2 regions of the Lysobacter sp. SCRH-1R genome follow, and region 2 is predicted to be linked to the other one. Evidence: predicted binding sites of a transcription regulator. Region 2 holds the regulator's gene; the other holds the start of a gene.
What was found. The regulator FliA, encoded in region 2, starts transcription of late flagellar genes. The targets are predictions, from matches to a motif close to TAAAGTTTNNCNNNCNNNGGCCGATAA.

Region 1: a site for FliA is predicted at 12,955-12,981, ahead of motA (flagellar motor stator protein MotA). Genes of this name have one in related genera too.

Annotation. Positions count from the first base shown of each region.
Region 1 covers NZ_CM173227.1:506,188-520,631, reverse strand. The annotation lists gene AC3ANK_RS02255 (outer membrane beta-barrel protein) at 357-905, shown strand; gene AC3ANK_RS02250 (APC family permease) at 1,063-2,352, shown strand; gene AC3ANK_RS02245 (N-acetylmuramoyl-L-alanine amidase) at 2,443-3,207, opposite strand; gene AC3ANK_RS02240 (hypothetical protein) at 3,299-3,736, opposite strand; gene gnd (phosphogluconate dehydrogenase (NAD(+)-dependent, decarboxylating)) at 3,823-4,728, opposite strand; gene AC3ANK_RS02230 (hypothetical protein) at 5,112-5,528, opposite strand; gene AC3ANK_RS02225 (lipocalin family protein) at 5,598-6,149, opposite strand; gene AC3ANK_RS02220 (hypothetical protein) at 6,261-6,476, opposite strand; gene AC3ANK_RS02215 (ATP-dependent DNA ligase) at 6,599-8,197, opposite strand; gene AC3ANK_RS02210 (ligase-associated DNA damage response exonuclease) at 8,194-9,192, opposite strand; gene AC3ANK_RS02205 (VOC family protein) at 9,201-9,581, opposite strand; gene AC3ANK_RS02200 (response regulator transcription factor) at 9,733-10,509, shown strand; gene AC3ANK_RS02195 (dodecin) at 10,755-10,964, opposite strand; gene motB (flagellar motor protein MotB) at 11,085-12,074, opposite strand; gene motA (flagellar motor stator protein MotA) at 12,076-12,930, opposite strand; gene AC3ANK_RS02180 (aldose 1-epimerase) at 13,224-14,036, opposite strand; gene AC3ANK_RS02175 (glycoside hydrolase family 43 protein) at 14,026-14,444, opposite strand, start outside.
Region 2 covers NZ_CM173227.1:3,363,690-3,378,133, forward strand. The annotation lists gene flhF (flagellar biosynthesis GTPase FlhF) at 1-660, shown strand, start outside; gene AC3ANK_RS15430 (MinD/ParA family protein) at 644-1,546, shown strand; gene AC3ANK_RS15435 (RNA polymerase sigma factor FliA) at 1,543-2,310, shown strand; gene cheY (chemotaxis response regulator CheY) at 2,431-2,823, shown strand; gene AC3ANK_RS15445 (protein phosphatase CheZ) at 2,820-3,458, shown strand; gene AC3ANK_RS15450 (chemotaxis protein CheA) at 3,670-5,388, shown strand; gene AC3ANK_RS15455 (flagellar motor protein) at 5,530-6,270, shown strand; gene motD (flagellar motor protein MotD) at 6,287-7,399, shown strand; gene AC3ANK_RS15465 (ParA family protein) at 7,399-8,178, shown strand; gene AC3ANK_RS15470 (chemotaxis protein CheW) at 8,240-9,463, shown strand; gene AC3ANK_RS15475 (STAS domain-containing protein) at 9,763-10,044, shown strand; gene AC3ANK_RS15480 (response regulator) at 10,090-10,455, shown strand; gene AC3ANK_RS15485 (chemotaxis protein CheA) at 10,572-12,578, shown strand; gene AC3ANK_RS15490 (chemotaxis protein CheW) at 12,700-13,182, shown strand; gene AC3ANK_RS15495 (methyl-accepting chemotaxis protein) at 13,413-14,444, shown strand, end outside.

The DNA.
Region 1 (14,444 bases), 1.3 Mb from region 2:
TGCGCGTGATCGCGGGCCGCGCGTGCACGTGCGCTTAACCCGCCCCTGCGGCTTTTCTGCTTGCCCGTGGCTGGAATGTGATCGCGTCCGCGTTCGGCGTCGCATGGACGCGGCATCGCGAGCATCGCGGCCCCGGACGACCGCGCGCATGACCTTGCCGCCATATCCGGCAAAGATCGCGTCGAAAGTTCCAGTCGCGGGACAGTGTTTCCCCGAAGTCCGGCCTTTGTTCCCCGGATGCAACGCCCATCTCCTTCGTGCAGCGATGGCCGCCCAGGCATTCCGCCAGGACCCGTCGCACGAAAAGCGCCGCTCCCTCCCCCACTTCGCGGCGCGCATGCAGGAGTCGATTCGCAATGAAGAAGCACAACACCTACAAGAACAAGCTGCTCTCCACCGCCCTGGTCGCCGTGGTCGCCAGCGCCGCCGCCTTCGGCGCGCAGGCCGCGGACAAGGGGTTCTACGCCGGTGCGGGCGTGGGCCAGTCGTATGTCGACGAAGGCGCCTACGACGACGAGGACACCGCGTACTCGGTCTTCGGCGGCTACCAGTTCAACCGCTATTTCGGCCTGGAAGCCGGCTATGCCGACTTCGGCAAGCTCGAGCCGCGCGGCACCGGCACGCCGCTGGAAGCCAGCTCGGTCTACCTGACCGCCGTGGGCACGGTGCCGATCACCGACCGCTTCTCCGCCTACGCGAAGGCCGGTTTCCAGCGCTGGGACCTGGACCGTTCGATTCCGTCCATCGTCGGTAACACCGACGACAACGGCACCGACCCGACCTACGGCCTGGGCGTGCAGTACCGCTTCACCGACAACGTCGCGCTGCGCGGCGAGTACAGCCGCTTCGAGGTCGAGGACACCGATCTGGACCTGGCGCAGATCCAGGTGCGTTACGACTTCTGATACGCCCGGCGACCAGGAGTGAGGAACGGGAAACGAGTGGGGAAACCCGCTCGTTTTTCGTTTGCCGCATCGACTGGTTTCTCGTTCCTCTCCACGGGTTCCTCGTTCCTCTCCGCTCATTCCCCGTATTACTCTCGGCGCTGGCCGACCATGGACCATGCCCTTGGACCAGCCCGACGCTTCACCCGGCACGCTGCGCGCGGTCAGCCGATGGCAGATCGTGGGACTGTCGATCAACGACGTGATCGGCAGCGGCATCTACCTGCTGCCGGCCGCCGCCGCGGCGCTGCTCGGGCCGGCGAGCCTGTGGGCCGTGCTGCTCGCCGGTTTCGCGGTGAGCCTGCTGGTGCTGTGCTACGCGCAGGCGGCGAGTTACTTCGATGCGCCCGGCGGCGGTTATCTGTACGCACGCGAGGCGTTCGGTCCGTTCATCGGTTTCGAAGTCGGCTGGATGCTGCTGCTCACGCGCGTGGCGACGGCGGCGGCGCTGGCGAACGGGCTCGCCGAAGCGGTCACGCATTTCTGGCCCGCGGCCGACGCGGGCTGGGCGCGCGTGTCGATCGTCACCGGTTCGCTCGGCTTGCTGGTGGCGATCAACGTGGCCGGCGTGCGCGCGGCGGCGAACGCGGGCGTGCTGCTGGCGATCGGCAAACTGGTGCCGCTGGCGTTGTTCGTCGCGATCGGCGCGTTCCACGTCGACGCCGCGCTCGCCGCGCCGATGGATGTGCCGCTGACCGCGCGCCCGCTCGCCGAGGCGGCGCTGTTGCTGCTGTTCGCCTACGCCGGCTTCGAGAACCTGCCCGCCGCGGCCGGCGAATACCGCGATCCGCGTCGCGACGTGCCGTTCGCGTTGCTGACGATGATCGCCACCGTCACGCTCGTGTACGTGAGCGTGCAATGGGTCGCGCTCGGCACCCTGCCCGGCCTCGCGCATTCGACGACGCCGCTCGCGCAGGCGGCCTCGCGTTTCTCCGGCGAATGGCTCGCGCTGCTGATGACGGTTGGCGCGAGCGTGTCGATCCTGGGCACCAGCAGCAACACCGTGCTGATGGCGCCGCGCTACCTGCTCGCGCTGTCGCAGGACGGCTACGGGCCGCGCTGGCTCGGCGCGATCCATCCGCGTTTCCGCACGCCGACCGTGGCGATCGTGCTGATCGGCGTGGTGTCGCTCATGCTCGCGCTGTCGGGTTCGTTCGTGCAGCTGGCGCTGCTGTCGGTGGTGTCGCGGCTGTGCACGTACCTGGGCACCGCCGGATCGGTGCTGGTGCTGCGCCATCGGCACGGTGATCGCGCCGATGCGCTGCGCCTGCCCGGCGGCGCGCTGATTCCGGTCGCGGCGATCGCGTTGAGCCTCGCACTGCTGGCGAGCGCGCAGGTGGAGAATCTGATCGCGGCGGCGATCGCGTTGCTGATCGGCGCGGTGGTGTATCGGTTTCGCAGACGGTGATGCGTCCCGGGTGCGGCCTCCGGCCTTACCCGGGCTACGACAGCGGCGTGGCTCTTGTAGCCCGGGTAAGCGAAGCGCACCCGGGGCTCGTCACGGCGCAGGCGTCGATGCTGGCTCCGGCATCGCCATCAACTGCCGTTGCAGGTCGAACAGGATCTCCGCATCGCCCGGCAACCACCGGGCTTCCTCGTTGCCGCGGTAATGGCGATGGAACGCGCGCAGCGCCGCGTCGGGATCGCGCAGGTCGTAGCCGACCAGGCGCAGCGCCGCCCACGCATCGAAGCCGGCCGGTGCGGGCACGAGCTGCGCACGTGGCCACAAGCCATGGCCGGCATCGGCCAGCTGCTTCCACGGGAACAGCACGCCGGGATCGCGCTTGCGCGTCGGCGCGATGTCGCCGTGCCCGATCACCAGGTGCCGGGGAATGTCGAGCCGCGAGGTGATGTCGTCGAGCAGGCGGATCAGCGCGGCGACCTGCGCCTGGCTGAAAGGCTCCACGCCGTCGTTGTCCAGCTCGATGCCGATCGACGCCGAATTCAGGTCGCTCACACCCCCCCAGCGCGAGGCGCCCGCATGCCATGCGCGCTCGCCTTCGGCGACGAGCTGGTACAGCGCGCCGTCGTCGCCGATGAGGTAATGCGCGCTCACGCGACCGCCGGAATTGCGCGTCTGCAGCGTGAGCAGCGCCGCTTCCGCGCTCTCCATCTCCGTCTGGTGCAGCACGATCATCACCGCGCCGCGCGGATCGTGATTGGCCGAAGGACGCCACGCCGCGAGCGGGTTCCGCTCGGGCGGTGGCGTCGTTGCGCAGCCGGCGAGCGCGGCGATCAGCAGGGCAGGCGCGAATCGATGCATCGGTCGGGAGCGGCTCGATGGGAACGCGGCGAGTATAGGCAGGCCCGCACCCGGCGTTATCACGCGTCGCCCGTCCGACCGCGTTGCCGGATCAGCCCAGCCAGCCGCGCGCCGCCGCACGGCGCGAATACCACAGCAGGAACAGCGCGATCGCCAGCAGCACGACCGGCATCGTCAGCGCCGCCGGCCCGAGCACGGTCCATGCCGGCGTCGCGATGAAGGTGCCCAGCACCTGCACCACCAGTGCGACCAGCGAGAGCAGGAAGAAGCCGATCGCCCAGCGCTTCTTCGCCAGCAGCCCGATCGCGCCGAGCACGCCGCCGAACACGGCCAGCGCGTACGGCACCTGCAACCATGCCGGCGTCGCGTCGTGCAGCTGGCGCTGTTCCGGCGGCATCATCGCGAGCTGCTCCGGCGTGGCGAGCACCTGCATGAGGAACGCTCCGACGCCGAGCAGGTTCCAAAGCAGCGCGAAGATGGCGATCAGCCAGTAGCTGATCGGACGCGAGGTCATCGTGGCGGTCGTCATGTCGATCTCCCTGGCGGTAGCCGTAACGCGGCGACAAGACTAGACCGATGTCGCGCTGCATCACGCATTCCGCCGACCGGCGGCGTTCATTCCCGCTTGATCGCATGCCCGCCGAACTGCGCGCGCATCGCCGCGAGGAGCTTGTCGGCGAACGAATCGTCCTCGCGCGAACGCAGCCGCTCCAGCAGCGAGAGCGTGATCACCGGCGCGGAAACGTCCAGCTCGATGGCTTCGGCCACCGTCCAGCGGCCTTCGCCGGAATCGGAAACGTAGGGCGCGATGCCGGCCAGCGTCGGATTCTCCTCCAGCGCGTTCGCGCTGAGATCGAGCAGCCACGAACGCACCACGCTGCCGTGGCGCCAGATCTGCGCGATCTGCGCGAGGTCCAGCGCGAAGTCCGCACGCTTGTGCAGGATCGCGAAGCCTTCGGCGTAGGCCTGCATCATTCCGTATTCGATGCCGTTGTGGACCATCTTGGTGAAGTGGCCGGCGCCGCTCGGGCCGACGTGGCCCCAGCCGCGATCCGTCGCCGGCGCAAGCGCTTCGAACACCGGCCGCAGCCGCTCCACTGGCCCGTCCTCTCCGCCGATCATCAGGCTGTAGCCTTCGCTCAATCCCCACACGCCACCGCTGGTGCCGCAATCGACGTAGGCGATGCCGTGTTCGGCGAGCATGCGCGCGCGGCGCATCGTGTCCTTGTAGAACGAATTTCCGCCATCGACGAGGGTGTCGCCGCGCGACAGCTGCGGCAGCAGGTCGGCGATGGTGCGGTCCACCGGATCGCCGGCCGGCACCATCATCCACACCACGCGCGGCGCGGGGAGGCGGTCGAGCAGGGACGCGAGCGAGTCCACCGGCTCGATGCCGCCCTGCGCGGCGCGATCGCGCGCCTGCGCGCCGGGATCGAAGCCCACCACGCGATGCCCGTTGCGCACGAGCCGCTGCGCCATGTTCGCGCCCATGCGGCCCAATCCGATCATGCCCAGTTCCATGCCGACTCCGATGACAGGCGGCCGATGCGCCGCGGTGGCGACAGGATGGCGCATGCGCGGGCGCAGTTCATCCTTGGGGATGTGTGCTAAGCGCGTGTGAAAGGGCCGACGAGCCGGGCCTGCGCGCTGTTGCTGCCCCTGCTTGAAGGGGCGGGGAGGGACGCTTGCGCGCATGCCGACGAACGCCATCGGGCCATGCCCGGCGGCCGCGCGGTTGGGGAGGGTGCGAAGCCGCGACAGCGGCGAGCTTCAGCGCCGCAACGGAAGAAACAGAATCGAAAAGCTGGGACCGCGCACCAGCTCGGCGCCATCCCGCGTCACACCCCTCCCAACCTCCCCCTGCAAGCAGGGGAAGGAGAAGAGCTTCAGGCCATCCGCCGCACTCAATGCGGCAACGACGGTGCCGCCGAAGGCACCACCGGATCGCGCTCCATCCGCTCCTGCTCCAGCGCCGCGAGGTGCTCCTCCAGCGTCAGCCCCACCGCCGCCGCCTCGCGTGCCGCGGCGTTGAGCAGCGGCGGCGAAGCCTCCAGGCGCAGTTCGCGCCCGGCGCGCTCCTGCACGGCGACGACGTGGCGCAGCATCGCCAGCGCCATCGCGGCGCTGTCGCTGCGCGCGGCGACCTGGCCGCCGAGCACCAGCAGCCATTCGCCATCGCGCCAGCCCACGCCGCCGATCGCCGCGTCGTCGGCATCGAGCAGCTGCGCATGCGGCTGCAACGCCGCGCCGAGGCGGCGGATCGGCCGGCCCGGCTCCTTCTTCTTGCGGGCGTCGCGTTTGGCCTTGGAATTGCGGGACATGGAATCACTCGGGACCGGGGCGCGCATTCTAGGCCGTTCGCGTCGCCGGGGGCGTCGCGATCCGCCCGTTCAGCGAAGCGGCGCCATCACCTTGAGCTCGCGCAGGTTGTAGCCCTTCATCGCCGCGTTCGCCTTCAGACGCTGGAACAGCGCGCGGTTCATCTCGGGCTGGCGGGAGAGGATCCACAGGTGCTCGCGATCCGGCCCGCCGACGACGGCCCACTGATACTGCGGATCCAGGTCGATCACCCAGTAATCCGCCCAGGTCATCGGCAGCCACGCGAGCCAGTCGGGCGCGAAGCGCACTTCCAGCGCGCCGGGCCTGCCTTCGACCGGGCGCGCGATGCCGTCGGAAACGTCGGTCGTGCCGTCCTTCGTGCGGCACGCGTTGCGCACGCCGACGGTGCCATCGGCGTTGGGCGTGTAGGTCGCGGTGATGTCGCCCACGCACTGGCGCTGGAAGAACATCGGCAGATGCGCGATCTCGTGCCAGAGGCCGCTGTAGCGCTGCAGGTCGAGCGCCTCGACCGGGACGTTGACCTGCTCCTGCGCGCGCACGGGCGCGGCGAGCGCGACCAGCAGCACGAGCGCGGACACGAACGGCATTCGGGATCGCGGCATGGCAGGTCCTCATCGCCTGGACCTGCAGGGTCACCGTGGCCGTGTCGTTTCCGCGTGAGCGGTCGTGCGCGGCCCGGTGCGACCGAAGGCGCCCGCTTCGGGGGGCGAAGCTCAGCGGAACGGCGACAACGCCGTCGTGCCGCACACCGACGACACCGCGTGGCTGTGGAAGGTGGCGCGACGGCGGCGGCGTTCCAGGCGCGCCTCGCGTGCACGCCTGCGCGCTTCCTCCTGCGTCGGCGCGTTGTCGACGCCTGCGAGCGACATCGCCAGATCCACGTCGTGGATGTGGCCGTGATGGAACAGCAGACCGGTGAAGAGGTTCATGGCGGGACTCCCTGTCTTGACGTGCGTCCATCGTGCGTCGCCGACGGCGCGCGAAAAAGCGACGTTTCTGGAAGGCTTTCTTGAATGCCATTCAAGGCTCGCGAGTGAGGCGCGAGGCACCCTCACGTCCCGCCATCACCGAGCGCGCGCAGCGTCTCCAGCCGATCCGCTTCCGGCGCCGGCTTGTCGTGCCGCCAGCGCAGGATGCGCGGGAACCGCACGGCGATCCCCGACTTGTGCCGCGTGCTGCGATTCACCGCTTCGAAGCCCAGCTCGAACACATGCTGCGGCGTCACCGCACGCACCGGGCCGAAGCGTTCGATCGTGTTCGCGCGGATCCAGCGGTCCAGCGTCAGGATCTCCTCGTCGCTCAGGCCCGAATACGCCTTCGCCACCGGCACCAGCGCATCGCCGTCCCACAGGCCGAACGTGTAGTCGGTGAACAGCGTGCTCCGCCGGCCCGACCCCGGCTGCGCGTACAGCAGCACCGCATCGACGGTGAGCGGATCGACCTTCCACTTCCACCAGTCGCCCCGCCGCCGCCCGGTGCGATACGGCGACTCCAGCCGCTTGAGCATCAGCCCTTCCACGCCGCGTTCGCGCGCGCCTTCGCGAAGGGCCGCCGCTTCGTTCCAGTCGCGTGCGATCACGCGCGGCGACACGACGATCACGCGGCTTTCGAAACCCGCAAGCAGTTGCTCCAGCAACGCGCGACGCTCGTGCAGCGGACGTTCGCGCAGGTCCTCGCCGCGCAGTTCGAGCAGGTCGTAGGCGAGCACGCGCGCGGGCGTGTCGCCCAGCGTTTTCGCGCCGGGCTTGCGGCGCTGGATGCGCGTCTGCAACGCGGTGAACGGCAGCGGCCGGTCGCCTTCGCGCCAGCCGAGCAGTTCGCCGTCGATCACTGCGTCCTCCGCCAGTCGCGTCGCGGCGGCTTCGACTTCGGGAAAGCGACCATCCAGCCGCTCCTCGCCGCGCGACCACAAGGCGATCTCGCCGGAACGGCGGATCAGCTGAAGGCGGATGCCGTCCCACTTCCATTCCAGCAGCCAGTCGTCGATGGGCCCGAGCGCGTCCGGCGCGCTTTCCAGCGGCGAGGCGAGGAAGAACGGATACGGCTGGCGGCGATCGGTTTCGAGCACGCCGGGCGAGAGCAGGTCGCCGAGGAACCGCGGCGTCGGCGTCCATGCGCCGAGCATGCGTTGCGCGATCAGCGCGATGTCGAGCCCCGACAGTTCCGCCAGCGCCTGCTGCACGAGGCGCTGCGAGACGCCCACGCGCAGCGCGCCGGTGAGCAGCTTGTTGAACAGCAGGCGCTGGTCGGTCGGCAGCGTGCGCCAGCCTTCGACGACGGCGCCGCGGCGCAGCTCCGGCGCCTGGTTCGCGACGGGAAGCAGATGTCCTTCGATCCACTGCGCGAGCGAACGCTCCGGCGGCGGCGCGACCGGGTCGTCGAGCAGCAGCGCCAATGTCTCGGCGAGATCGCCGACGTGGCCGTGGCTTTCCTCCACCAGCCAGGCGGGCAGACCGCTTTCCTCGACGATCCACTCGTGCAACTCGCGCGTGTTGGCGATGCGCGAGAGCTTGCCGCCCGCGAGCAGCCACAACGCCCACGCCGCGTCGAGCGGCGGCGCGTCGCGGAAGTACGCGATCAGCGCCGCGCGCTTGTCGCCGGTCGCGGTGCTCTGGTCCAGCTCGCGATACAGGGCGGCGAAGCGCTTCATGCATCCTCGCCGAATCCGGTGCGCAGCGCGTGCGCGTCGACGCCGCGTTCGCGCAGCGTGCGCACCAGCGCGTCGGTGCTGCCGTGGGTGGCGAGCACGCGCCGCGCGCCGGTCTGTTCGATGGTGCGCAGCAGGTCGGGCCAGTCGGCGTGATCGGACATCACGAAACCGCGATCGAAATTGTGCCGCCGGCGATTGCCGCGAATGCGCATCCAGCCCGACGCGAACCCCTGCTGCGCGCGACGGAACCGCCGCAGCCACGGACTGCCCGCGGCCGACGGCGGCGCGAGCACGAGACGCCCCGCGTGATCGCCGCGGGCGGGCTGATCGGACACCAGTTCCGTCGCCGCCATCGCCACGCCCGCCGCGCGATATACCTCCACGCCCGCGGCGATCGCGCCGTGCAACAGCGGCGGCGGCTCGTCGAACGCGGCCAGTTCCGCGAGGATGCGCTGCGCCTTGCCGAGCGCGTAGCAGAACAGGATCGCCGCCTCGCCGCGCGCCTGGCACGTGCGACGCCATTGGGCGATTTCGGCCACGACCTCGCGCGTGCCGGGCCAGCGATACACCGGCAGCGCGAACGTGGCCTCGGTGATGAACACGTCGCAGAACACGACCTCGAACGGCGCGCAGGTCGGATCCGGCTGGCGCGTGTAATCGCCCGACGCCACCCAGACCTCGCCGCCGGCTTCGATGCGCACCTGTGCCGAGCCCAGCACGTGTCCGGCCGGATGCAGCGACACGCGCGCATCGCCCATGTCGAACGTCTCGCCGTGCGCGTGCCCGACGATGCGCGGCTCGCCCAGGCGCCAGCGCAGGATCGGCACCGTGCCCGGCGTGCAGTGGTATTCGCCCATGCCTTCGCGCGCGTGGTCGCCGTGGCCGTGGGTGATCACCGCGCGCGGTACCGGCAGCCACGGATCGATGTGGAAATCGCCGGCCGCGCAATACAGCCCTTCGAGGCGTGGTTCGACCAGCTCGCGCGCTGCGCCCATCGACGCGCTCAATCGCCCCACGCGTGGCCGTGTTCGGCGAGGCCCGGGCGTTGTGGGCGCAGCACGCAGAAGCGGTGGCCGGTCGGCGCCTCCATCACCCACCACGTGCGCACCTGCGCGACGCGCCGCGCGCCGAGCGCCTCCAGCCGCCGCACTTCGGCTTCCACGTCGGTGGTCTCGACGTCCAGATGAACGCGGCTGGCATGATCCACGCGTTGCAGCAGGATGTTCGGCTGTTCCGGCGCCGTATCGAGCTGGCGGTAATGCGCGTCCTGCGGATCGGGAAGCGGCGTGGCGCGATGGCCGAGCGCCGCCGACCAGAACGCCGCGGCGCGCTCCAGGTCGCCGTTGCAGTCGATGACGATCTGCCCGAGCCGGCTCCGATGCATGAACGCCACTGTATCGGCGCGTCGATCAGCACGCGGTGAACCGTGCGTCGCGTCGCGGTTGCGTGTACGCGGGGGTTTGCGCTCACGTTGCTTTCACGACGGGATTCGCAGCCTTCACTGATCGAATTCCCACGTTAGTGAAGGAGACACCATGAAAGCGGCCGGCGGACTGATCCTCATCGTCGAGGACCACATGGCGATCGCGGAGATGGTCGGCGAGTTCCTCGAAGCGCGCGGCTACGAGGTCGACTTCGCCCGCGACGGCGCCGACGCGCTGCGACTCACCGCGGAGAACACCTACGACGCGATCATCCTGGACCGCTCGCTGCCGCGCCTGGATGGGCTGGACGTGTGCCGGCGCATCCGCGCCGAGCAGCGCCGCTCCACGCCGATCCTGATGCTCACCGCGCGCGACACGCTCGACGACAAGGTCACGGGCCTTGAAGCCGGTGCGGACGATTACCTGACCAAGCCATTCGCGATCCAGGAGCTGGAAGCGCGCGTCGCCGTGCTGATTCGCCGCGGGCGCAAGGCGATGGGCGGCGGCGTGCTGCGCGTGGCCGACCTGGTGCTCGATCCGGAAGCGATGACGGTGCACCGCGCCGGCCTGGAACTGCATCTGTCGCCGACGGGTTTCCAGCTGCTGAGCATCCTGATGCGCGAATCGCCGCGCGTGGTGTCGCGGCAGGAGATCGAGCGCGAGATCTGGAAGGGCGAATCGCCCGACTCGGACACGCTGCGCAGCCACCTGTACAACCTGCGCAAGACCATCGACCGGCCGTTCGACAATCCGCTGCTGCATACGATGCAGACGGCGGGATACAAGGTCGCGGATTTGTCCGATTCGCAGGCGCCGCGCGAAAGCGTGCCGGCGGTTTCGCAGAATCGCTATGCGGCGCAGCAGCCGGCGGTGGCCGGCGCGCATTGAGTTGTTTGAGCCCCTCTCCCTCCGGGAGAGGGGTTGGGGTAAGGGGCAACGAAGTAGGCACGTCGAACCGCCGGCGCATCACAGCGCCGCGCGTTTGCTCTTTCCGATCCCGCGAAAACCAGGATGCATTCCAGCTTTCGCTGGATGACATTGCCGATGACGGAAAGGCCATCCGCCCGGATCCCGGCCTTCGCCGGGACGAGAAGTTGAAGGTGGAAGACGACAGCCCCTCAACCACCACTCCCTCACTCCTCCAACGTAAACCCCACCTTGATCGTCACCTGCCAGTGCGCCACCTGGCCGTCCTCGACGTGCCCGCGCACGTCCTGCACGCAGAACCACTTGATGTTGCGCACCGTCTGCGAAGCGCGTTCGATCGCGCGGCGGATGGCGTCGTCGGTGCTGGTCTTCGACGAGCCGGTCAGCTCGAGGTGCTTGTAGACATGCTCGCTCATGGGAGTTCTCCGTGGAGGAAGTCGGACGTCCGCGCGGCGCGCGCCGGCCGATCATAGTCCCCGGCCGTCACGTGCCCGTGAGCCGGCCTCGACGCCGCGGTTCCGCCCGCGACGTCCGCGCTAGCCGTTCCCGCGTTCCGCTTCGCCGGCCGTCTTCGCGACGCGCGTCGGCCCGACCTCCGGCATCGCACCCGGCGCCGGCGCGCCATGGCCCGGCGCGGTGCCCGGCAGGCTGTCCGCGGGCGGCACGTTGCCCGCTTCCGGGTTCAGCACCACGATGCTGATGCGGCGGTTCACCGGCGCGAACGGATCGTTGCGATCGAACGGCACCGACGCCGCCAGGCCGACCACGCGCGAGATGCGGCCCTCGTCCAGCCCGCCCTGCACCAGCGCGCGACGCGCGGCGTTCGCGCGCTCGGCCGACAGTTCCCAGTTTCCGTAGGCGCCGCCCGAGTGGTACGGCACCTCGTCGGTGTGGCCGCCGAGCGCGATGCGATGGTGGCCGTCGTTGAGCAGCCCGCCCATCTCGCCCAGGAGGGTGTGCGCGTAGTGCTTCAGCCGCGCGCTCGCGGTGTCGAACATCGGGCGGTTGAGGCGATCGACGATCTGGATGCGCAGGCCTTCCGGCGTGAGGTCGATCAGCAGCTGGTCCTTGAACGGCGCCAGCGCCTGGCTGCGTTCGACCGCCGCTTCCAGCGTGCGCTTCAGTTCTTCCAGGCGCCGGCGTTCTTCCTCGCGCGCGAGGTCCTTCGCCTGTTTCGGCGAGATCTTCATCGGCTCGCGCGCACCGAATTCCGCCCCGTGGCCGCCGGCGACGGCGACCGCGCTGGTGGTCGGAATCAGCCGGTCGGCCGCGCCGCCCGGACCGTTCGCGCCGGGCGCGGGCTTGAGCGACTGGCCGACGACGGCGCTGGGATTCTTGAAGTATTCCGAAATCGCGGCGCGCTGCTGCTTGTCGGTGATGCCGACGATCCACATCACCAGGAAGAACGCCATCATCGCGGTCACGAAGTCCGCGTACGCGACCTTCCACGCGCCGCCGTGGTGCCCCGCGGCCACGCGCTTGACCGGCCGCAGGATGATCACCGGCCGTTCGCGATTGGCGGCCATGTCAGCGCTTTCCGCGCAGGTGCGCGTCGAGGTCGGCGAACGCCGGCCGCATGTCGGAGAACAGCAGCTTGCGCGCGAACTCCACCGCCACACTCGGCGCGTAGCCGCGCAGGCTCGACACCAGCGCCATCTTGATGATCTCGAACGCCTTGGCTTCTTCCTGCGCGTGGTGGTGCATCGCCGCCGCGAGCGGGCCGACGAAGCCGTAGCCCAGCAGGATGCCGAGGAAGGTGCCGACCAGCGCGGCGGCCACGTGATGGCCGATTTCCGCGGCTTCGCCGCCGATGGACGCCATCGTGATCACGATGCCCAGCACCGCCGCGACGATGCCGAAGCCCGGCAGCGAGTCGGCCAGCACCTGCAGCGCGTGCGCGGGCTCGGCGGCCTCCTTGCTGTGGGTTTCGAGTTCGATGTCGAGCACCTGCTCGAGTTCGTGCGCCTCGAAATTGCCGCTGACCATCAGGCGCAGGCAGTCGGTGGTGAATTCCATCAGGCGCGTGTCGGCGAGCAGCTTCGGGTATTTCTGGAACAGCTCGCTGGACGCCGGTTCGTCCACGTCGCGCTCGATCGCCATCATGCCCTCGCGGCGCGCCTTCATGAGCACGTCGTAGAGCATGGCGAGGATGTCGACGTAGTCGGCCTTCTTGTAGTGCGAGCCCTTGAGCAGGCGCGGAATGCCGCCCACGCAGGCCTTCACGACCTTCAGCGGATTGGCCACGAGGAACGCGCCCACGGCCGCGCCGCCGATGATCAGCAGCTCGTAGGGTTGCCACAGGGCGCCCAGCTTGCCGTGCGACAGAACGAAACCACCCAGAACGCTGCCGATTACGACGATGAAACCGATGATGATGAACATGAGCCGCCCCAAACTTCGAAGGGGATAACGGCGCTGCGTCGGGAAGGTTGAGGCGCGGAATGCCGACAGGTTGAGGCGCGCAATGCCGACAGGTTGATGGGTGTCGCATTCCTGTTCTCGAGCCGCTCTCCCTCCGGGAGAAGGAGTTGGGGTGAGGGGCGGGACGTGCGATGCGATGATGCGGCTGGTGCCCTTGCTTCGCTTTCAATCGCCTTCGTTCAGGCTGCGGCGCTGTGCACGTCTTCCCTCCCCTGCACGCAGGGGAGGGAGTCGGGTGGGCCTGACGGAAGCACTCACCAGACCAGGCGAAACCACCGCTCCAGCGTCTCGCCCGGGGCCAGCCTGCGCGGCTCCAGATTGAACGCGTCCGGCGGCCCGCTCTGCGGTTCGACGCAGGTCGTGCGCTCGGGCATGTCGTAGACGACCCAGTGCGCGCAGTCCGACGTCAGCGTGACGCGCTGGCCGCCTCGATGCAGGACGACCGGCGCATCGTTCAGGAAACAATCGTCCCAGGGCCCCGGAGGCGGCGGCGCGAGCGGGCGCGTCGCCATGCCGGCCCCGTCGCGCGGATACCAGGCGCTGGGCGCGAACTCGACGCGTTCAGGTTTGAGGAACCACGGATGCCAGCCCAGTTCCGCCGGCATCGCGCGCGCGCCCGCGGTCGCAGACAGCGTCATGCGCATGCCGCGCTCTTCGACCTCGATGCGTTGCCGTGCGATCCCGCCGAACGGCCAACGCTCGTCCGTCGGCATCGCGAGCGAGAGTTCGACGCGGTGCGCCGACTGCGAATCCACGCGCCACGGCAGGGCGAAACCGACGCCGTGGATCGCGTGCGCGCCCAGGTTGACCGGAAGCCGGAACGACGCGCCTTCGAAATCGAACGCGCCGCGCCGCACGCGTCCAGCCCACGGCACCATCGGGTACGAACCCCACGCCAGCATCGACGCGTTGTCGTCGCTGAAACCGGCCAGCTGTTCGATACCCTCCACGCGGACCTGCGCGATGCGTCCGCCCGCCTGCGGCGCGACCTCGACCGACATCGCGCCGTTCGTCAGCGTCAGCAGCGGGCCCGGTTCGAGCCGCGCGGTCGCGGCGTCACGCGCCATAGGGATCGATGGTGCGGATGCGGCCGTCGGCGTCGTGATGCAGCGGCGCGACCTTGATCGAACGCAGGTGCGTGACGCCGCCCGACAGGATCGAGTCGTGATAGAAGAGGAACCACTGCCCATCGAACTCGACGATGGAATGGTGCGTGGTCCAGCCCACCACCGGCGTGAGGATGCGGCCCTGGTACGTGAACGGCCCGTACGGGCTGTCACCGGTCGCGTAGCACAGGTAATGCGTGTTGCCGGTGGAATACGAGAAGTAATACTTCCCGCCGAACCTGTGCACCCACGACGCCTCGAAGAAACGGCGGTCGTGATCGCCGGCCTTCAGCGGCTGGCCGTTCCCGTCGAGGATCACCACCTCGCGCGGCGCCTCGGCGAACTCCAGCATGTCGCCGCGCAGGCGCG
Region 2 (14,444 bases):
GTGATCGCCCTGGTCGGCCCGACCGGCGCCGGCAAGACGACCACCGCCGCCAAGCTCGCCGCGCGCTTCGCCCAGCGCCACCGCGCCCGCGACGTCGCCCTGGTGACCACCGATACCGAACGCCCCGGCGCCACGGAGCAGCTGCACATCCTCGGCCGCCGCCTCGGCGTGACCGTGTGCGAAGCCGCCGGCCCGGAGGCGCTGAACGACGCGCTCGACCAGCTCGCCGACTACCCGCTGGTGCTGGTCGATACCGCCGGCCACGGCCTGCGCGACCGGGCGCTGCTCGGCCAGATCCTCTGGCTGCGCGCCGCCAAGCGCGTGCGCAGCCTGCTGGTGCTGCCGGCCAACACCAACGCCCACGACCTGGGCGAAGTGGTCCGCCGCTACCGCCCGGCCTCGCCGGAAGGCGTGGTGCTGACCAAGCTGGACGAGACCGGCCGCCTGGGTTCGCCGCTGTCGGTGCTGGTCCAGCAGGGCCTGAGCCTGGCCTACACCACCGACGGACAGGCGGTTCCGGCCGACATCGCCGCCGCCGATGCACATCGCCTCGTTTCGACCCTCGAGAAAGTGCGACGTGCTGCCGATAACCCCCTCGGGTCTCTCGATTCCCGCCCTGTGACCCTCCCCACCGAGGACCGCCATGCATTCGCCAGCTGATCTCAACGCCACCTCCGCCGCCAACGGCAGCGCGCGCGCGCCGGTACGCGTCATCGCGGTGGCCAGCGGCAAGGGCGGCGTGGGCAAGACCTCGGTGTCGGTGAACCTCGCCATGTCGCTGGTCCACGCCGGCCAGCGCACGCTGCTGCTGGACACCGACCTGGGCCTGGCGAACGTCGACGTGATGCTCGGCCTGTCGCCGCAGTTCACCCTTGCCGACGTCTTCGCCGGCCGCTGCGAACTGCAGGACACGCTGCTGGAAGGCCCGCGCGGTTTGTGGGTCGTCCCCGCCGCGTCGGGCAAGCGCCACATGACCGAACTGCTGCCGCAGCAGCACGTCGGCCTGGTGCACGCCTTCTGCCAGCTCGACCTGCCGCTGGACGCGATGGTGGTCGACAACGCCGCCGGCATTTCCGACAGCGTGCTGACCTTCTGCCAGGCCGCGCAGGACGTGATCGTGGTGGTCTGCGACGAGCCGGCCTCGGTCACCGACGCCTACGCGCTGATCAAGGTGCTCAGCCGCGAGCGCGGCGTCACCCGCGTGCAGGTGCTGGCGAACCAGGTCAACAACGCGATCGAGGGCAAGCAGCTGTTCGAGAAGCTCGAACGCGTCAGCGCGCGCTTCCTCGATGTCACCCTGCACTACCTCGGCGCGATCCCGCGCGACGAATGGCTGCGCCGCGCGATCCAGCGTCAGGAAGCCGTCGTCGAGGCCTTTCCCGGCTGCCCGTCGGCGCTGGCCTTCCGCGACATCGCGCGACGCGCCGGCAGCTGGCAGTCGCCGCTCGGCCCGCGCGGCGGCGTGGAGTTCTTCATGGAACGCCTCGTCGCCCATGGCGCGAATGCCGCCAACGCCAACGACCCGCTGAGGAGCGCCGTCGCATGAACGCCGCCGCCGCCCAATACAAGGCGACCCAGCGCGCGGCCGACCACGGCAACGCCACGGAGATCGTCGAGAAACACGGCGAACTGGTGCGCCGCATCGCGCACCACCTCGCCGCGCGACTGCCCGCGAGCGTGGAGATCGACGACCTGATCCAGGCCGGCATGCTCGGCCTGATCGACGCGGCGCGGAATTTCCAGGCCGATCAAGGCGCCGCGTTCGAAACATATGCATCCATCCGCATCCGCGGCGCGATGATCGACGAGATCCGCCGTGGCGACTGGGTGCCGCGTTCGGTGCATCGCCGTTATCGCGACGTGGTCGCGGCGACACGCGAGGTCGAACAGCGCACCGGCCGCGCCGCGACCGCGCAGGAAGTGGCGGTCGCGCTCAACGTCCCGCTCGACGAATACCACCGCATGCTCGAGGACGCCGCGCGCGGCCAGCTGATCAGCCTGGAAGCGCACCTGGACGAACACGACGGCGAACCGCACCTGGCGCACCACGCCGGCGCGACGCCCGCGCGCGAGTTCGAGCAGGTCGCCTTCAAGGAAGCGCTCGGCGCGGCCATCGGCCATCTGCCCGAGCGCGAACAGCTGGTGCTGTCGCTGTACTACGAGCAGGAACTGAACCTGCGCGAGATCGGCGCGGTACTCAACGTATCCGAATCGCGCGTGTGCCAGATCCACGGCCAGGCGATGCTGCGGTTGCGCTCGCGCCTGGGCGAATGGCGCGGGACGCACGGCGATGACGACGACGAGTTCTGACCGCCCGGGCAAGCGCAGCGCACCCGGGGACCCACGCGCACGACCCGGGTGCGCTCCGCTTGCCCGGGCTGCAACCGCCTGATCTTCCCTTTTGAACCACTTCGTATCGAGCAAGCCCACATGGACAAGAACATCCGCATCCTCATCGTCGACGACTTCTCGACCATGCGCCGCATCGTCAAGAACCTGCTCAACGATCTGGGCTTCCACAACACCGCCGAGGCCGACGACGGCTCGACCGCGCTGATCGAGCTGAAGAAGGCGCCGTTCGACCTGGTCGTCACCGACTGGAACATGCCGGGCATGCCGGGCATCGACCTGCTCAAGGCGATCCGCGCCGACGCGTCGCTGGCGAAGATCCCGGTGCTGATGGTCACCGCCGAAGCCAAGCGCGAGCAGATCATCGAAGCCGCGCAGGCCGGCGTGAACGGCTACGTCATCAAGCCGTTCACCGCGGCGACGCTGGAAGACAAGCTCAACAAGGTGTTCGAGCGCCTGGGAGCCGCCGCGTGACCGACGCGCCCTCCTTCGAGAAGGCGCTCAGCGAGGATCGGCAGGCCGTCATCGCGCGCCTGCACGCGGCGCTGTGGGCGCTGGAACACGACGACCTCGCCGGCTGGCGCAGCAACGTCGACGCGCTGATCCAGTGGCGCAGCCAGCCGCTGGTGCAGGGCCTGGCGAAGCTCGCGCGCGAACTGGACACCGCGCTGGGCAACGGCAGCGCGAATCCGAACGCATCGCTGCCGGAAGCCTGCGCGCGCCTCGAGCACGTCGTGCACGTGAGCGAGGACGCGAGCCATCGCACGCTCGATTTGATCCAGGAATGCGGCGTCCTGCTGGGCACGCTGCCGGATGCATCGACCGACGAACAAGCCGCGACCATCGCCGCGATCCGCTCGCGCATGTCGGAAATGACCGCGGCGCAGGGCTATCAGGACCTCACCGGCCAGATCATCCGCCGCGTCGTCGAACTCGTCCGTGCGGTGCATGCGGGTCTGGGCGAGATCACCGACGGCGAGGCGACGCCAATCCACCTTAGCCACCTCAACCACAACAACCGCGGTTACGGCCCGTCGGTGGCGGGCGTGGACCCGACGCCCGCGACGCAGGAAGACGCGAACGATCTGCTGTCGTCGCTGGGGCTTTGAGGCGTTCGACGCGAGTCATGCCGATGAGAACGGATGAAGCAAATCGCGGCGCGCGTCGCTCTTGTAGCCCGGGTAAGGCCGAAGGCCGCACCCGGGGCAACGTCTCCGGCGCCGCAAACCCCGGGTGCGCTTGGCTTACCCGGGCTACCAACGCCGGGCTCCGCGTGACCGCGTCACTCGTTCCTCACCCCTCTCCTCTCGTTTCCTGCTCATGAGCGCCATCGCCAACGACATCGCCGCCGACTTCCTGATCGAAGCGCGCGAGATCCTCGACCAGCTCGGCGAGCAGATGGTCGCGCTGGAACACGCGCCGACCGATCGCGACGCGCTCAACGCCGTGTTCCGCGGTTTCCACACCATCAAGGGCGGCGCGGGCTTCCTCGACTTCGGCCCGATGGTGGAGATCTGCCACGCGGTGGAGGATCGCCTCAACGTCGCGCGCGACGGCACCGTGCCGATGGACGCGGACGCGTTCGACGGTGCGCAGCAGTCGCTGGACCTGCTGGTGGACATGCTCGCGGCCGTGTCGAACGGCGAGGAACCCGAACACGCACCGGCCGGGTTGCTGCAGTCATTGCGCGACGGCGCGAAGGGTTTCGTCACGCACGTGCCGACGATTTCGGCGAAGCCGGTCGCGAAGCCGGCCCCTGCGGGCGACGCAATCGCACGGACTTCACCTCCTCCCCATCTCTCCCCGCAGGCAGCGGGAGGAGCAAAAGCCGCGGCTCCTTCAAAAGCCGCCGAAGACCCCACCGTCCGCGTCGACGTGCGCCGCCTGGACGCCATGGTCGACCTGGTCGGCGAACTGGTGCTCGCGCGCAACCGCCTGAAGACCATCCGCCCGCGCCTGCGCGACGAGGACCTCGACCGCGCCGTGACCGCGCTCGACGTCGCCACCTCGCGTTTGCAATCGGCGGTGATGATGGTGCGCATGCAGCCGGTCGGACGCGTGTTCGCGCGCTTCCCCAAGCTCGCGCGCGACGTCGCGCGGCAGGTGAAGAAGTCGGTCGAACTGGAGATCATCGGCGCGGAAACCGAACTGGACCGCAACCTCGTCGAAGCGCTGGCCGATCCGCTCGTGCACCTGGTGCGCAACGCGATCGACCACGGCATCGAATCGCCCGAGGCGCGCCGCGCCGCCGGCAAGCCCGAACAGGGCATCGTGCGCCTGTCGGCGCAGCAGGAAGGCGACCATGTCTCGATCGAAGTCAGCGACGACGGCGCCGGCATCGATCCGGAAAAGATCCGCCGCAGCGCAATCAGGAAGGGCCTGATCGATTCCGATGCCGCCGCGCGGCTGACCTCGGACGAATGCCTCAACCTGATCTTCATGGCCGGCTTCTCCACGCGCAGCGAAGTCAGCGACCTGTCCGGGCGCGGCGTCGGCATGGACGTGGTGCAGTCGAAGATCCGCGAACTGTCCGGCCAGGTGCAGATCCATTCGGAGGTCGGGCGCGGTTCGCGCTTCGCGATCCGCGTGCCGCTGACGCTGGCGATCCTGCCGACGCTGCTGATCGAACTGGACGAGGACGTCTACGCGCTGCCGCTGGTGCGCGTGGTCGAAGTGCTCGCGCACGAGCGCATCGAACCGCTGTGGGTCGACGGCCAGCGCATGCTCGACCTGCGCGACGAACCGCTGCCGCTGATCGAGCTGCGCACCTGGCTCGGCCTGCCGCCGGAACCCGGCGCGGCGACGACCTGCGTGGTGCTGCAGTCGGGCGATTCGCGCTTCTGCCTGACGGTGGATCGCGTGCGCGGTCGCGAGGAAGTGGTCATCAAGGCCCTGCCCCGCACGCTGCGCGGCCTGGCCGGTTACGCCGGCGCCAGCCTGGTCGGCGACGGCCGCATGGCGCTGATCCTGGATGTCGACGCGCTGCTCAGGACCGGCCTGCGGGCCAGGAACGAAGGCCGGGGAACCAGGAACGAGTGAAGGCAGGCCGGCTCAAGTCGGGCAGGCGGCAACCGTTAAGAACTAGGAACGGGTGAACAGGAACGAGACACGAGTGAGCGCTGACGTCCCTGCTCGTTTCCCGCTGCTCTTCCCTCGTTCCTGAGCCAGGACCATCGACCCATGGACAGACTCTCCGTCATCGGCATCGTACTCGCGCTGGTCGCCCTGGTCGGCGGCAGCATCCTGAAGGGCGCAGGCCTCTCCGGCCTGTGGTCGCCGGCGGCGTTCGTCATCGTGATCCTGGGCACGTGCGCGGCGATCCTGGTGCAGACGCCGATGGCGACGTTCAAGCGTGCGCTGGCGATCGTGCGCTGGGTGTTCCGCCCGCCGGTGCAGGACCGTCCGGCGATGATCGCGCGCCTGGTCGAGTGGTCCACCGTCGCGCGCCGCCAGGGCCTGCTCGGCCTGGAAGCGGAAGTGCAGGCGCAGGACGATCCGTTCGTGCGCAAGGGCCTGCAGATGGTGGTCGACGGCGTGGAGCCCGAATCGATCCGGCAGATGCTGGAGATCGAACTGCACGGCCAGTCGCAGCGCGACCTCGCCGCGGCGAAGGTGTTCGAGGGCGCCGGCATCTATTCGCCGACGCTGGGCATCATCGGCGCGGTGCTCGGCCTGATGGCGGTGATGAAGAACCTCGCCGACCCGAGCAAGCTCGGCCACGGCATCGCCGCCGCGTTCACCGCGACGATCTACGGCATCGGCCTTGCGAACCTGATGCTGCTGCCGATCGCGGCCAAGCTGAAGGGCCTGATCAACCAGCAGGCCGACGAGCGCGAGATGATCATCGAAGGCCTCATCGGCATCGCCCAGGGCGAGAACCCGCGCAACATCGAAGCGCGGCTCAACGGCTTCGTGGTCTGACGGAGCGCGCACGATCATGGCCGGTCGCCGCCGACACCAGCACGAGGAGCACGCCAACCACGAAGCGTGGGCGATCCCCTATGGCGACCTGATCACGCTGCTGCTCGCCTTCTTCGTGGTGATGTACGCGATTTCCTCGATCAACGAGGGCAAGTACCGCGTGCTGGCCGATGCGCTGTCGTCCGCGTTCGGCGGACCGCCGCGCACGGTGACGCCGATCCAGCTGGGCATGCACCAGCTGCGCGGTTCGGCGTTCGATCGTCCCTCGCTGGTGACGCCGGGTTCGAAATCCGGGCCGTCCTCGTCCACGCCCATCGCCTCGCCGCGCATGAAGCAGGTGCTCGACATGCCGACCTTCGGCGCCAGCGGCAGCGCGAAGGAGGCCGCGCGCCAGGTGAGCGAACGCGAGTCGGCGCAGGGCGCGCAGCTGCATTCGATCGGCCGGCGCATCCAGGAGGCGCTGTCGGAACTGGTGAAGCAGAAGCTGGTCACCGTGCGGCGCAGCTACAACTTCCTGGAAGTCGAGATCCAGAGCGACATCCTCTTCGCCAGCGGCGTCGCGGTGCCCAACCCGCGCGCGGTCGACACCGTGCGCCGCATCGCCACCGTGCTGGCCGACGAGCCCAACGCGCTGCGCGTGGAGGGTTACACCGACAACATGCCGATCGCGACGGCGCAGTTCCCGTCGAACTGGGAACTGTCGACCGCGCGCGCGGCGAGCATCGTCCACGTGATGGCGCAGGCGGGCATTTCGCCGGCGCGCCTCGCGGTGGTCGGCTACGGCGAATACCAGCCGGTCGCCGACAACGCCACGCCCGAAGGCCGCAACGCGAACCGCCGCGTGCTGCTGGTGATCCTCGCCAGTCCGCAGGGCCCTGACGCGGTCGAGGACCGCTCGCCGCCGACGATCGCCATGGACGACGACGCGGCTGATGACGACACGGCCGACGACGTCGCCGCCGACCTCTACCCCGCCGCGAAGGCGCCGGGCGCCGCCGCGGCCGCCGCGCGCGCGCATGGCGCGGGGAACGACGGCATCGCCGCCGAAACCGATCGCACCGCCGCCGACGCCGCGCGTGCGGCGGCGGCACGAACGAATTCCACCACCACCCAACCGGGAGCGGGCTGATGCGCGCCTGGGCAATCGCCAACCAGAAGGGCGGCGTCGGCAAGACCACGACGTCGCTGTTGCTTGCACGCGGCCTCGCGACCGCGGGAAACCGCGTGCTGCTGCTCGACCTCGATCCGCACGCGTCGCTGACGCGCGCCTTCGAGATCCCCGCCGATCCGCCGCCATCCGGCACCCACGACCTGTTCAGCGGCAGCGGTGCCGGGCTGCTCGAACTGGCGCGCTACACGCACGTGCCCGACCTGCAGGTCGTCGCCGCGCAGGCCGCGCTGGCGACGCTGGAACGCCGCGGCGCGACGCAGCCGGGCCTGGGCCTGGCGCTCGGTCGCGCGTTGCACACCGTGCGCGAGGTCTACGACTACGTGCTGATGGACTGCCCGCCCACGCTCGGCCTGCTGATGGTCAACGCGCTGGCGGCGGCCGATCGCCTGATCGTGCCGACGCAGACCGACCCGCTCGCGCTGCACGGCCTGGCCGACATGCTGCGCACGGCGGAGATGGTCGAGCGTTCGCGCCGCCGCCCGCTGCCGCGCCACGTGCTGCCGACGCTGTTCGACCGCCGCACGCGCACGGGCGTGGCGAGCCTGTACGAGTTGCAGGACCGCTACGGCGACCGCGTCTGGACGCACGCCGTGCCGATGGACACGCGCCTGCGCGATGCGGCCTCGCTGGTGAAGGCCGATCCGCCGGACGGTCGCGGCGTCGACATGTACCGGCGCGCATTGAAGTGGCTGCTGGAGCAGGAAGCCGCCGGCGATCAGCACAAGGAAGCGGCTTGAGATTTGCAGGGCCCTGCGTTGCCGCCTTCGCGCGCGGCGATGCGCCCGTAACGGAACCGACATGAACCATCCCGCCCTCGACGCCTACCTCGACGAACTGCTCGACCTCACGGTCGATGCGGTGGCGCCTGCGCCTGTGGCGGCGAATGCGCCGGTGATGGCGCTGGCGAGCGGTGAGGCTGTCGCTGACGGCAACGCTGCGCCGTCGGTGATCGATGCGGGGTTGCTTGCGGAATTGGACTCCGATCCGTTGTTCGCCGGACAGCTACGCGGCGCGCAGGTGCCGGGCTCCGGGCACGACCGCGCTGTGGACGTCACCCCTCCCCAACCCTCGCCTGCAGGCAGGGGAGGGAGCGTTGAGGCTGCAGCTCACGACGACGTTTCGACGACGTTGATCGACGCGGGTCTGCTTGCCGAACTGGACTCCGATCCGTTGTTCGCGACGAATGCTCCGGCAAGTCCGGCCACGTCGCGGATCGATCCGGGGTTGCTCGCCGAACTGGACTCCGATCCGCTGTTCGCTGCGCCCGAAGTCGCGGCGTCGCAGATCGATCCAGGCCTGCTCGCCGAGCTCGACTCCGACCCCTTGTTCGCTGCGCCGGACGTCGCCGCGCCGCAGATCGATCCCGGGCTGCTCGCCGAACTCGACTCCGATCCGCTGTTCGCCGCGGCCATGGCCGCACCGGCTGCGCCGTCCATGTCGAGCGCCGCGGCTTCTGCTTCGGCGTCGATACCGGCTTCCGCTCCCATCGCCGCACCCGCGCCCGCAACACCCCCGCAACCACCCGCCCACCGCCCCACCAGCGCGCAACCCGACGCCCGCACCGGCCTGCGTCCGGTCGAATTCACCCCGCCCGCGTTGCCGCCGTCGGTCACCACCACGCACCGCTGGCTGCGCGTCGCCGTGGGCGAGGACAGCTACGCGATCGAACTGCTGCGCGTGCAGGAAGTCGGCCGCACCGCGCCCATCGTCGCCATGCGTGGCGCGGCGCCGTCGGTGCTCGGCGCGATGAACCTGCGCGGGCGGATCGTGCCGGTGTTCGACCTGGGGCTGTGGCTCGGCACCGGCCGCGTCACGCCCGACGAGCGCGCGCGCATCGTCGTGGTCGAACGCGACAACGAACTGATCGGCGCACTGGTCAGCGCGGTCGACGACGTGGTGACGCTCGGCCCCGATCGCATCGAACCGCCGCTGATGGCGTCGCCGTCGCGGGCGATCGTGGGTGTCGCGCGCGTGGTGGCGAAGCCGACGGTGCTGCTGGACGCCAATGCCTTGTTCGGGTGAGGAGCGACGCTTGCGCGCCACTGGCGCGCGTCGAGACGAACGACCGGCCATGGATGGACGGGCCGGGCGTTCCGGGAGCTGAAGCGTCCCGCCATGGATGGCAGCGGTGCGTCCGATCGAAGCGGCTCTTGTAGCCCGGGTAAGGCCGAAGGCCGCACCCGGGGCAACGGCGCCGGAGACGATGTTCCCGGGTGCGCTTCGCTTACCCGGGCTACAAACGCCCGCCACGCCACGCACTCAAGTCCTCCCAACCCCCGCCGTTATCCCATTCGAATGACCACGGCGAACCGCACACAGCCATGAACGCACTGCCCCTTCCCTCCGACCTCGGCATCGAACACGTCGCCGACCTGCAGGCCGCGCTGCGCCCGCACCTGGAGGACGCCGAACCGCTTTCGCTCACCGGCGACGCCGTCGAGCGCGTGCACACGGCCGGGCTGCAGATGCTCCATGCCTTCGTGCGCGAACGCGCCGCGCTTGGCCTCGCCACCGTCGTGACCGGCGCATCGCCGGTGCTCGCCGACGCCGCGCGCCAGCTCGCGCTCGCCAAGAGCCTCGGCGTCGACGCGCCGACCGCCTGACCCCATCCCCACCTCTCCTTTCACTTCCAACAGAAGCCGGCCACGATGTCCAAGAACCTGCTGATCGTCGACGACTCCACCTCCATGCGGCAGATGGTCGCCTTCGCCCTCACCGGCGGCGGCTTCAACGTGCGCGAAGCCGAGGACGGCCAGGCCGCGCTCGACGTCGCCAAGACCCAGCGTTTCGACGCCGTGGTGACCGACGTGAACATGCCGCGCATGGACGGCATCGAACTGATCCGCCAGCTGCGCCAGCTGCCCGACTACCGCTTCACCCCGCTGCTGATGCTCACCACGGAATCCGGCGGCGACAAGAAGGCCGAAGGCAAGGCCGCCGGCGCGACCGGCTGGCTGGTCAAGCCGTTCGATCCGGAACAGCTGCTGGCGACGGTCCGCAAGGTCCTGGGCTGAAAGCGAGGAACGAGTGGTGAGGACCCAGAACCTGGCCAGTTGCGCTAGTTGATTCGACCCACCACCGCCGCGCCCTTCCCTCTCGTTTCCCGTTCCTACTCACTCATCACTCGCCCATGGACATCACCCGCTTCCACGCCGCCTTCTTCGAGGAAAGCCGCGAAAACCTGGACGCCATGGAAGCGGGCCTGCTCGCGATGGAGTCCGGTTCGGCAGACGGCGAGACCATCAACGTCGTCTTCCGCGCCGCGCATTCGATCAAGGGCGGCGCGGCGACGTTCGGCTTCACCGCGATCAGCGAACTGACCCACCAGCTTGAAACGCTGCTGGACGAAGCGCGCAGCGGCCGCCGCCAGCTCGACGCCGATGCGATCGGCGCGCTGCTGGTCGCCGGCGATGCGCTGCGCGGCCTGCTCGGCGCGGCCGAACACGGCGATGCGATCGACGAGGCGAATCTCAAGCGCGCGCACGACGGCCTGGCGAAGATGATGGGCCGCGAAGTCGCGTCCGCCGCGAAGACCGAAGCGAAGGCGCCGGAAATCGCCGAATGGCGCATCGGCTTCAAGCCGGCGCCGTCGATGTTCCTGTCCGGCAACGATCCGCTGCGCATCCTGCGCGAGCTGTCCAGCCACGGCGAACTGGGCGTCACCGCGCTCGACAACACGCTGCCGAAGTTCTCCGAACTCGATCCGTACGAGGCCTACCTCGCCTGGGACCTGATGCTGCCCGGCAGCGTGCCGCGCAGCGCGATCGACGACGCGTTCGCGTGGGTCGAGGACCAGTGCGAACTCGCCATCGAAGGCATTCCGGCCACGTCCGCCGTCGCGCCGCCGCCGTCGCCGCTGCCGGAAACGCCCGACAACGTCGTCGCGATCGACACGCGCAACGGCGGCAACGACGCGCGCAAGGCCGGCGCGGGCGACGCCGCCGACTCGTCCATCCGCGTCGCCGTCAACAAGGTCGACGCGCTGATCAACCTGGTGGGCGAGCTCGTCATCACCCAGGCGATGCTGCGCCAGCGCTCCACGCAGCTGGACCCGGTCGCCAACGAACTGCTGCTGTCGGGCCTGGAACAGCTCGACCGCAACACCCGCGACCTGCAGGAAGCGGTGATGGGCGTGCGCATGCTGCCGGTGGAATTCGCCTTCAGCCGCTTCCCGCGCATGGTCCGCGACCTCGCCGCGCGCCTGGACAAGAAGGTGCGCCTGCGCACCAGCGGTGAAGCCACCGAGCTGGACAAGGGCGTGATCGAGAAGATCGTCGATCCGCTCGTGCACCTGGTGCGCAACGCCATCGACCACGGCCTGGAGCTGCCTGCCGAGCGCCGCGCGGCCGGCAAGGACGAGACCGGCACGATCTCGCTCAACGCGCAGCACCAGGGCGGGCACATCGTCATCGAGATCAGCGACGACGGCCGCGGCCTGGATCGCGAGCGCATCCTGCGCAAGGCCGCCGAACGCAACCTGCCCATCGGCGACAACCCGACCGACGCGCAGGTGTGGGACCTCGTATTCCATCCGGGCTTCTCCACCGCCGAACAGCTCACCGACCTGTCCGGTCGCGGCGTCGGCATGGACGTGGTGAAGAAGAACATCGCCGCGCTCGGCGGCCAGGTCGAGATCCGGTCGAAGAAGGGCGCCGGCACCACGGTGTCGATCCGCCTGCCGCTGACGCTGGCGATCCTCGACGGCATGACCGTCGCGGTCGGAGGCGAAGTCTTCATCCTGCCGCTGAATTCGGTGATCGAATCGCTGCAGCCGGCCGCGGGGGATGTACGCACCATCGCCGGCGAGGCGCGCGTGCTGCGCGTGCGCGAGGACTACCTGCCGCTGATCGACCTGGCCTCGCAGTACGGCCTGTCCGCCGGCGCGTCCGCCCACGCGCATGCCGGCGCGAATCCGGGCAACGGAATCGCGGTGGTGGTCGAAGCCGACGGCCAGCGCCTGTCGCTGGAAGTCGACGAACTGCTCGGCCAGCAGCAGGTGGTGGTGAAGAACCTGGAAGCGAACTACCGCCGCGTGCAGGGCATTTCCGGCGCGACGATCCTCGGCGACGGGCGCGTCGCGCTGATCGTCGATGTCGGCGGGCTGGTGCAGGCGCAGCGGATGCCGCAGGCGGCTTGACCGCCCGATGTTGCAGCCCGGGCAAGGCCGCAGGCCGCACCCGGGGTGCACGCCCCAACAAACGCAATACCCGGGTGCGCTGCGCTTACCCGGGCTACAAAAGAACCAGCGAGAGCCCGACATGAACGACATCACCGCCACCATCGAATCGGCCGACGAGTACCTCACCTTCGCCCTGGGCGAGGAGGAGTACGGCGTGGAGATCCTGAAAGTCCAGGAAATCCGCGGCTACGACACCGTCACCCGCCTGCCCGACGCGCCCGACTACATCAAGGGCGTGATCAACCTGCGCGGCACCATCGTGCCGGTCATCGACATGCGCCTGAAGTTCCGCCTCGCGAAGGCCGAATACAACGCGCTCACGGTGATGATCGTGCTCAACGTCGCCGACCGCGTCGTGGGCATGGTCGTGGACAGCGTCTCCGACGTGGTCCGCCTGGAGGCCGAGCAGATCCGCCCGGTGCCGGAAATCGGCGCGACGATCGACCGCCAGTTCATCACCGGCATCGGCACGCACGGCGAGCGCATGCTGATCCTGCTGGAGATCGAGAGGCTGATGACCAGCGCGGAAATGGGCCTGGTCTCTCACGCGGACGCCGCCTGATCGCAACATCGAAGCAGTAACCGGTCGCCGCGGGCGCACATCGCGCGCGGCATCGGGGTTTCCGCAAACGCACGCCAGGCGGAGCGCATCCGCCAAGCCAGCGCAGTTGTAGTCGCACCCAAGGTCCGCCGTCCCCCCGGGCGATCTTTCGTGAGTCACGAATCAGCGTAGTGATGGACGCCGCATCGCACGCGGCGTCTTCGATTTGACGACACCCGAGGACCACATCGATGGACACCGCAAGGACCCCGGCCGCCTTCGCCGACCGTCCCCTGTCGCGCCGCGCCGCCACGCCCGCGCCGTTCTGGCGCCGCCTGGCTGCCCTCTTCTCCCCCGCCGCCGACGACCGCATCCAGGACGCGCACGTCGCCGACCTGGAGGGCCGCATCGCCGCGATCGACCGCGTGCAGGCGGTGATCGAGTTCGATCTCGACGGCACCATCGTCCACGCCAACGAGAACTTCCTGGGCACGCTGGGGTATCGGCTCGACGAGATCCGGGGCCGCCACCATTCGATGTTCGTCGATCCGGCGCATGCGAAGAGCGAGGAGTACCGCGCGTTCTGGGCGCGGCTCGCGCGCGGCGAGTTCGATGCCGGCCAGTACCGGCGCCTCGGCAGGGACGGCCGCGAAATCTGGATCCAGGCGTCGTACAACCCCGTGTTCGACCGCGCGGGACGTGCGCGCAAGGTGGTGAAGTTCGCCACCGACATCACCGCGCAGAAGATGCAGGCGGCCGATTCCGCCGGCCAGCTGGCGGCGATCGGCAAGTCGCAGGCGGTGATCGAGTTCGACCTCACCGGCACCATCCTCGCGGCGAACGACAACTTCCTCGCGGTGATGGGCTATGCGCTGGACGACGTGCGCGGCCGGCATCACTCGATGTTCGCCGAGGAGGCGTATCGCCACAGCGCGGAATATCGCGGCTTCTGGGACAAGCTCGGCCGCGGCGAATACGACGCCGGCGTGTACCGCCGCCTGGGCAAGGGCGGGCGCGAGGTGTGGATCCAGGCGTCGTACAACCCGATCCTCGACATGAACGGCCGGGTCGTGAAGGTCGTGAAGTACGCCACCGACATCACCACGCAGGTGCGCGACACCCAGGCGCTGCAGCGCGCGGTCGAACAGACGCACGAAGTGGTCGGCGCCGCGCAGGCGGGCGACCTCACCCGCCGCATCGACATGGCCGACAAGTCCGGCTCGATCGCGCAGCTGTGCGAAGGCATCAACGCGCTGGTGGACACGATGGCCGGCATCCTCGGG